DNA from 2 places in the Cellulosilyticum sp. genome. Region 1 is predicted to be linked to the other one. Evidence: a T-box and tRNA genes for the amino acid it is inferred to sense, from the RefSeq annotation. Region 1 holds a T-box; the other holds one or more tRNA genes.
What was found. The T-box of region 1 lies ahead of AC1VAQ_RS02545 (glycine--tRNA ligase). A T-box ahead of a tRNA ligase gene usually reads a tRNA of that ligase, here a tRNA-Gly.
Positions count from the first base shown of each region.

Region 2: it has a tRNA-Gly gene. The T-box ahead of AC1VAQ_RS02545 (glycine--tRNA ligase) is inferred to sense a tRNA for this amino acid. The anticodon was not compared.

Region 1 is NZ_CEVXFV010000003.1:151,158-155,597, reverse strand. Features, by position in the region: tRNA gene AC1VAQ_RS02560 (tRNA-Leu) at 54-135, opposite strand; gene AC1VAQ_RS02555 (RNA polymerase sigma factor) at 365-964, shown strand; gene AC1VAQ_RS02550 (anti-sigma factor family protein) at 977-1,864, shown strand; T-box leader at 1,922-2,107, shown strand; gene AC1VAQ_RS02545 (glycine--tRNA ligase) at 2,191-3,576, shown strand; gene ppdK (pyruvate, phosphate dikinase) at 4,025-4,440, shown strand, end outside.
Region 2 is NZ_CEVXFV010000096.1:942-5,381, reverse strand. Features, by position in the region: gene AC1VAQ_RS20625 (hypothetical protein) at 227-886, shown strand; gene AC1VAQ_RS20620 (hypothetical protein) at 915-1,655, shown strand; tRNA gene AC1VAQ_RS20615 (tRNA-Gly) at 2,172-2,244, opposite strand; rRNA gene rrf (5S ribosomal RNA) at 2,249-2,366, opposite strand; gene AC1VAQ_RS20605 (methyl-accepting chemotaxis protein) at 2,555-4,440, opposite strand, start outside.

The sequences.
Region 1 (4,440 bases):
TTTTATCGTAAGGATGAAAGTTACCTACCTTTTAGTCAAAGTCATATGAATAGTGCCGCTGGTCGGACTCGAACCGACACGTACAAGGTACGCTTGATTTTGAGTCAAGTGCGTCTGCCATTCCGCCACAGCGGCTTAAAAAATATTACTTAAGACAAGTATTATATTACCATAATCTTCATACCATAGCAAGTGGAAAATTAATTTTATCTAAAAAATATAGCATTAATAAGAATATAGAGAAACAAACTATAAAATTGAAATATATATCTTATAAAGTCATTTCTCTATGTAAAAAGATTGCATTAAGTAGGTTGTATACCTTAAAATAAGAAGGCAAATGACTGAGAAGGGGGAAGTATAAGTGACAGAAAACAAAGCATTAATACAGGCAGCTCAAAATGGCGATCTTGAAGCATTTGAAAGACTTATAAGTCTTTATGAAAATAATATTTATAAGCTTTGTCTAAAAATGCTACAAAATGAAGAAGAAGCAGCAGATGCCTTTCAAGAAGTTTGTCTTAAAGTATGGAAACAGCTTAAACATTATAAAGGTGATGCAAAGCTTAGTACGTGGATTTATCGCTTAACAACAAATCAGTGTATTGATTTATTACGTAAAAATAAAAAGCATATTACGCATATTTCTATTTTCCAAAGAAATGAAAAAGATGAGGAATGGTTAATAGATGAAGTTTCAAAAGAAGATGTAGTAGGGCAGGTTGAAGCAAAGGCACTTAAGGAAGTTATTCAGATTGGTTTAAGTGAGTTAAAACCAGAATATCGGGCAATTATTGTGCTAAAAGATGTGGAAGATTATTCATATGATGAAATTGCAGAAATACTGCAGATTTCTTTAGGAACAGTAAAATCTAGACTTTCTAGAGCAAGGGGAGCACTAAAAAAAGTTTTAGAGCAAAATAAGGAACCCTACAAATCTTTTTTTCGTCAAAAGGGATATTAAGGAGTGTGCACTATGAAATGTAATGAATGTCGAGAAGCATTATCAGCTTATTATGATAAAATACTAGATGAAAAACAAAAAGCAGAAATAGCAGATCATTTAAAGCAGTGTACAAGCTGTAGAAATGAATATGCACAGTTAAAGCAAATGCTAAGTCATTTAAAAGAAACAGCTGATGAAGAGACTGTGGTGCCACCCCTTTTACATAAACAGATGCTAGAGAGGGTGGCAAAAGAAACACAAAAAGGTAAGGTGAAATCACTTTGGCCGCAGCGTATAGGTGGGATGGTAGCAGCTTTATTAGTCGGTGTGATTTTAATAAAAGTACATCCTTTAGAATTAAATGAGATGGATAGTAGAGAGGAGAGTTATGCGGTAACAGCTAAAGACTCAGCACAAAAGTTGACAGAGTCAATCGGAGATGAAGTGCAGCCGACGCAAACAGAAGCCTCTGATAAGATGGCGGCATCTAGTGGCGTAGCACAAGCAAGGATAGCACCAGAAGAACAAGCATCAGCAGTACCTAATATAGCTAATCAAGCAGATGAAAATTCAAATGTAGTAGAAGATAAAGTTACTGTACAAAGTGAAACTAGCCTAACAAATGAAATAAGTCAGGGTAAAGAAGTATTATCAAATACACGAAAAGTACAAGATGAACAAATCTGGGAAATAGAGGCTGAGCATATAGATTTGTTAACGAGTTACTTAGAGACATATGCCAAAGAAAGCGGTGCGACTCTTACAAGACAAGATGAAGCAGAGTCAATAAGTTTTATCTTATATGATATAGCTGATTCTAAGGGCTTATTTAAAGCTTTGCAAACTCAAAGTTTTACAAAAAGTTTAATAGTCGTAGAAGAAACGGGAAAAAATATAAAGATTATTGTAAAAGCCTAAAAACCCACTTGACAGTTTAGGGGGTTTTTGATACATTAAATCGTAAGAAAAGCTATATTTTTTACGATGAAAAAGAAAAGTAGTAAGAAGTTAAGGCTATCAGCGAGACTGGGAGAGTGGGAGCCAGTTAGAACACTTTTTATGAAGGCACTTTGGAGTAAGCTTTAAGTAAAAGAGGAATGCAATGAAGATCATTGAATTCAATAAGGGTGGAACCGCGGAAGATAACCTTTCGTCCCTTGCTTTAGAGGGATGAAGGTTTTTTTTTATTTTTCACCTTCTCCCATATATATTAAGCTATTTTTTAATTTTAAGGAGGAACTAAAATGCAAGAAAAAAGCATGCAACAAATCGTAGCAGTAGCTAAATCTAGAGGATTCGTATATCCAGGTTCAGAGATCTATGGTGGTCTTGCGAATACTTGGGATTATGGTCCACTTGGTGTAGAATTCAAAAATAACGTAAAAAAAGCTTGGTGGAAAAAATTCATCCAAGAAAGTCCATATAATGTAGGGGTTGACTGTGCAATTCTTATGAATCCACAAGTATGGGTAGCTTCAGGACACGTAGGTGGTTTCAATGACCCACTTATGGACTGTAAAGCATGTAAAGAACGTTTCAGAGCAGACAAAATCATCGAAGATTACTTAGATGAACAAGGAACACCAGAAGTAGTAGATGGATGGTCAAATGAACAAATGCAAAACTTCATCAAAGATAAAGCAATTGCTTGTCCAACATGTGGTGCACACGATTTCACAGATATCCGTCAATTCAATCTTATGTTCAAAACTTTCCAAGGTGTAACGGAAGACTCTAAAAACACTGTTTACTTAAGACCAGAAACAGCACAAGGTATCTTTGTTAACTTTAAAAATGTACAAAGAACAAGCCGTAAAAAAGTACCATTTGGTATCGGTCAAATTGGTAAGTCATTCAGAAATGAGATTACACCAGGTAACTTTATCTTTAGAACAAGAGAATTCGAACAAATGGAAATGGAATTCTTCTGTAAACCAGGTACAGAACTTGAATGGTTCGACTACTGGAGAAGCTACTGTAAAAACTTCTTATTAAGCCTTGGTGTAAACGAAGATAACATGAGACTTCGTGACCATTCACCAGAAGAACTTTCTCACTACAGTAATGCAACAACAGATATCGAATTCAAATTCCCATTTGGTTGGGGAGAACTTTGGGGTATTGCATCTCGTACAGACTTTGACCTTACAAGACACCAAGAAACATCTGGTCAAGATATGACATACTTTGACCCTACAACAAATGAAAAGTACATTCCATATGTTATTGAACCTTCACTTGGTGCAGATCGTGTAACACTTGCATTCTTATGTGAAGCATATGATGAAGAAACATTAGAAGATGGCGACACAAGAACAATCTTTAGATTCCACCCAGCCTTAGCACCAGTTAAAGCAGCTGTTCTTCCACTTTCTAAAAAATTATCAGAAGATGCAATTAAAGTATTTGAATTACTTGCTAAAGAATTCAATGTAGAATATGATGAAGCCGGTTCAATCGGTAAACGTTATAGAAGACAAGATGAAATCGGAACACCATTCTGTATTACATTTGACTTTGATTCATTAGAAGATAAAAAAGTAACAGTACGTGACCGTGATACAATGGCACAAGAACGTGTTGCAATTGAAGATTTAGTAGCATACATCCAAGAACGTATGGCGTTCTAATATATAAAAAGAGCTATCCTTATAGGGATAGCCTTTTTTTATGGAACAAAATCTATAAAAATTGTTAAAAAAGTAGCAGAATAAAAGAGGGGGTTGACATGAAAAGACTTTAAAAAAGTAGTCACTTAAAAATAAATACAGCAAAATAAGAAGAAAAGAATGAATAAATAGATAATTTTTGATTATTAGAATGAAACAAAAAGAAATTTGTAAAAATTGATAATACATATAAAAAACATTATAAAAATAGTGAAATGATGATATAAATTTAACAATGTTTTTATTGAAAATGTATAAAAGTTTTTAAAATTATAATATTGTATATTCAAAGATGAATTTTGTGTTATAATGTAGGGGAAATAAAGAGGACAAGACTTTCGGAGATACCGCCAAATCCCGGAAAGCTTAGATACTTTATTATGTGAAGAATTAGGAGGGAATGTTCAATATGGCAACCAAATGGGTATATTTGTTTAAAGAAGGTAACGCTGACATGAGAAATCTTCTCGGAGGTAAAGGTGCTAACTTAGCAGAAATGACAAATCTTGGTCTTCCTGTACCACAAGGTTTCACAATTACAACTGAGGCTTGTACGCAATACTATGAAGATGGCAAAAAGATTAATGATGAAATCCAAGGCCAAATCATGGAATATATTGCTAAAATCGAAGAAATTAATGGAAAGAAATTTGGAGATAAAGAAAATCCACTTTTAGTATCTGTTCGTTCAGGAGCAAGAGCTTCAATGCCAGGTATGATGGATACAATTCTTAACCTTGGTTTAAATGAAGATGTTGTGGAAGTATTAGCTAAAAAATCTGGTAATCCACGTTGGGCTTGGGATTGCTACAGAAGATTTATTCA
Region 2 (4,440 bases), on a different contig from region 1:
TATTTCACTATGCTTTTGTCTTTTAATGGTTGACCACATTATGCAGTGTACCTATAATACAGCTATAGTCAGTATATTACTGCTTAGTACACTTTTGCATTAAGGTATTTATACTGTTATATTTGCTTATTGGCTGTATGCACTATTTTCTTATATCACTATTTTCTATATAAAGTATAGTTTACATCTTATCAAGCGAAGTAATTCATCTAGATTGGAGATCCTTATGAAATTGATTAATATTAAACTTATTAAAAATCATCTCTTTCTTATCTTACTACTAGGCATCATAGTAATATTATTTGGTAGTTTGCATATGCTCTCTGTTTCTTCACAAAAATTTACACTGGCAATTGAAACTTTAGCGGGCAATATAAGTGTATTAGATAATGTCTTAATCACTGGAGAACTCAGTAACGGTTATTATGCCACTCCTTTTGATATTCAAAAAGGGACTTTCAACTATACTACTACCTATATTACTCATGCTAAACAAGATTACCTCTATTCACTAGCTCAGCCTTCTGCTTATGACTCTTTTACAGCCACACTTTATGATACCTATTCCTTTTATTTTAGACCAATATTTAATACCTCAAAGTATAATAATGGACAAATACTAGATATTGCTCCTACAGATAATCTTTCTACTAATGACTTTTCTTCATTAGATTATGATCGTAAATATCTTACTGTTACTCGAAAAACCGATACTATTAATTTACATATTGCCTTAAATGTTTTAGGCCATCGTAATAAGTTTGATTTTAGTACGCCTAAAATCTCGAATTTTGAAAGTGGTAATAATGTCTACTTTGATACTAATATCTCCCTAAAGCGTCCTACAGCTGATATTATCCTAATAAGAAAATTATCTTTGCCCTGATATCAATACAATTCCTACAGATAATGTATTGCCTAAACATGCAATATTAAAAGATCAGGAATATACGCTTCCATTCAATATAGATAATATAAGCTCAGGCATGACCATCATAAATAATACAGCGTATTTCATTCCTCCTGTTTCTTCTGATTTTTCAGGTACGGCTTCTCTCTACCGCATTCAATCTTTCGCACCGCATACCTTTCATATGTTAGATGAAGAATCTTTATTAGATACACTAGGAACTATCATCCCTATTTATAACGTAGAGTTAGATACACATGATACAAGTATCCTAGGTCTTGAAAATATCAATGACTACCTTGTGCTCATTCTTATGACTCATAATCAACTTGTATTTCAGACAATCAACCCTATAACCGGTAAATTAATCAGTGAAAGAACAACAGGTGACCTACCACCGTTAAGCACAAATTATACTTATATCCCATTTATTTCAGATAATTCCCTAAGTCTTATACTTAATCTAGATTCTATCCATTCACTTTTAATAGGAACCTCTATTAATACTAATGGACAAATAACCGCTATTTCTTCTGTAATCTCTACTGATAATGAGAATTTAAACTACCATTCTAGCTTTCTCTCCTTTGTAAATAATAAATTATTTCTCTTTGAGTCAGTTTGGGATAGTGAAACTGATAATTCTTTACTCTTATCTGTCTATGGAGGCACTAAACTTATCTATAAAGGAAAGTTTATAACAAATAGTTTTTTTAATTCTCTTTCTGTAAAAGAAGCATCCTAATATAATTTAGCTAAAAAATAGTCGTTTTAAAGCTAAATTACTTATAGGTGAGCTTCACATGCCAAATAAGAGTCTATCCAATATATTTAATGCATATAAACAAATAGCACTAAATAAACTTTTAATCCAAAAGCTTATTTAGTGCTATATCTAAATCTTATTTTTTATTATCTTTTCCTTTTTTGTTTTCTTTTTTATCTTTTTTGCCTTTACTATTTTTTGTAGAACTTGATTTACTTTTTCCCTTATCTGGCATCTCAAAACCTCCCTAATATCACCCTTAATAAAATACACCACTTTTATTTATTCTGCTCATAATTGCCAGCTTGTTCTAACTCGATTAAAGTGGTTATTCTATCCTATGAAGAGATATTATTTTTATGCTTAAAGAAGATTTTTTTGCTCTTAAATAAATTTCTAATTCTTATATGCCGCCTCTTAGAAACATCAAAAATATTAATTTAAAAAACAAAAAAAGCTGTAACCTTTTGAAGGTTACAGCTTCTTCTAATATAGAGCGCGAGACGGGACTCGAACCCGCGACCCTCTCCTTGGCAAGGAGATGCTCTACCAACTGAGCCACTCGCGCATAAATTTGGCAACCACTTACTTTCCCAGGCCGTCTCCAGCCAAGTATCATCAGCCGCTTAGGTCTTAACCTACGTGTTCGGGATGGGAACGGGTGTTTCCCCTAAGCGCATCGTCACCAAAAATTTTCTCGTTGTCTCTCAACGACATGATTTATTTTACACCATGCATTTACTCATGTCAACACTTTTTTTATATTTTTTTAGTTGCTTATAAAAACAGCAGCACCTGCAAAGCTTTTCCCTACAGATACTGCTATTTATTCTTTATCTTATGCAAATCTCATCATTCTGTGAATGAATTGTGGCAATTTAAATTGTAAATTCACCTGTTAAATCACTAAACTCTTTTGAAATCTTACGATTTCCTTCTATTACATCTTCCATAACAGTTACTTTTTCTTGAATACCTGCAGTTCTGTTTACTATATTAACAATCCCACTCGTATTTTCTGCTATAGCTTCTGCTACTTCTGAAACAGCTACTGTAATGTTTTCTGAATAATTCTTAAGGATTTCTGCATTTTCCTCTAATGCTTTTAAAATATCATATACTTGCTTCCAGTCTTCCATGTATGTTTCAGCTGTATTCTCAATTGTTTTTAAGTTTCCATGAATCTGCTTTTCCATAAACTCTAATGACACTTCTGCATTTCTTTTCATATCAGTTGTTGCTGCTAATACTTCTGCAATAACAGCTTCAATTTCACTTACTGCATCACCTGATTGTTGTGCTAATGTTCCAATCTCTCTAGCTACTACACCAAAACCTTTTCCTAGTTCCCCAGCTCTAGCTGCCTCGATTGATGCATTAAGTGCTAATAAATTTGTTTGTTCAGTGATACTTTTAATACTATCCACTAAAATTTGTACCTTAGCAATAACTTCCCCACGCTTAATTGAATCTTGCATATTCATTTTTACATCAGTATATGAAGCTAAAATATATTCACTTTCTTGTTGTGTATCAGCTTTTAAATCTTGTGCCTTAGCTGCCATATTTAAGGCAACCTTACCACTTGTTTCAATAGAGTCCGTAATTGCTTTGATATTTTCATTAATGCTATCAACAGTACTGCTTACTTCTTCTGTGCTTGCATTAATTTCTTCCATACTTGCAGATAATTCTTCCATTACTTCTGATACCTTTCCAGTATCCTCTACAACCTCTGAAGCTAAGTTACTCATCTTGTCTGCACTCATAGCAAGTTCATCTGCATACTTAATAAGTAATTCAACCATCTCACTTAATTTATCTTTTGTTACAGATGTAGCATTTGCCATCAGACCTATTTCATCTCTTGTTTTAAGCATAATTGGTGTTATTTCAATACCCTTTAGATTTAAACTAGCAATCTGTCTAATGATATTCGTAATCTCACCTAAGCTTTTAGAAATCCACTTACTAATAAATAACGTTATAATAACTGTAATCAATAAAGCTACAATACCAATTAATATACTTTGTCCTCTCATGGCTTTAATTGGCTTTAAGAATTCTGTTTCATCAGTTGTAATCGCTAATACCCAATCCACATTGTCTAATCGAATGAATGCAAGCTCTCTTAAGTCATTACTTGTCATACTCATATATTCTGTCTTCTCAATGTGATTGGTATCCTCCTCAATAGGATCATTTATAATTAAATCTACTAATTTCTCATCATTATGTACTTGACCAATTAAATTTGCATCGCGATGTGCTAATATAGTTCCTTTTCGTTCAAATAAAATAGGATATGTTTCTTTCGTATTAAGTATCGTTTTTCCATCTAATTCTGCTGCAACAAGTCTTGTCGCAATTGTAGCAGATACGATTCCTTGAACTTCGCCCTTAATATTTAGAACTGGTGCACATACTGGTACTACCGCTTCGCCAGTATCTTTAGAAATTACACTTTCTCCAATATATTTCTCCCCTGTTTCCATTACCTTTTGAAAATAAGTTCTCTCTGAAACATCCATTCCTAACGCACTTTCATTAGCACTGGCAACAATAATCCCCTTATTATTAATAATACTGATATTATCAATCATTTCTTCAAGTTCTTTTTCTGATATTAAATTTTCAGTAATGATTTCATATGTATTGGCCTCTGATTTTTCTTCAAATTGACTATGCTCATGACCATGATCATCCTCAAATAAACTACCAATCATATGGTCTTTAGCCAAACGTTCTACTCTAACTAGTTGTT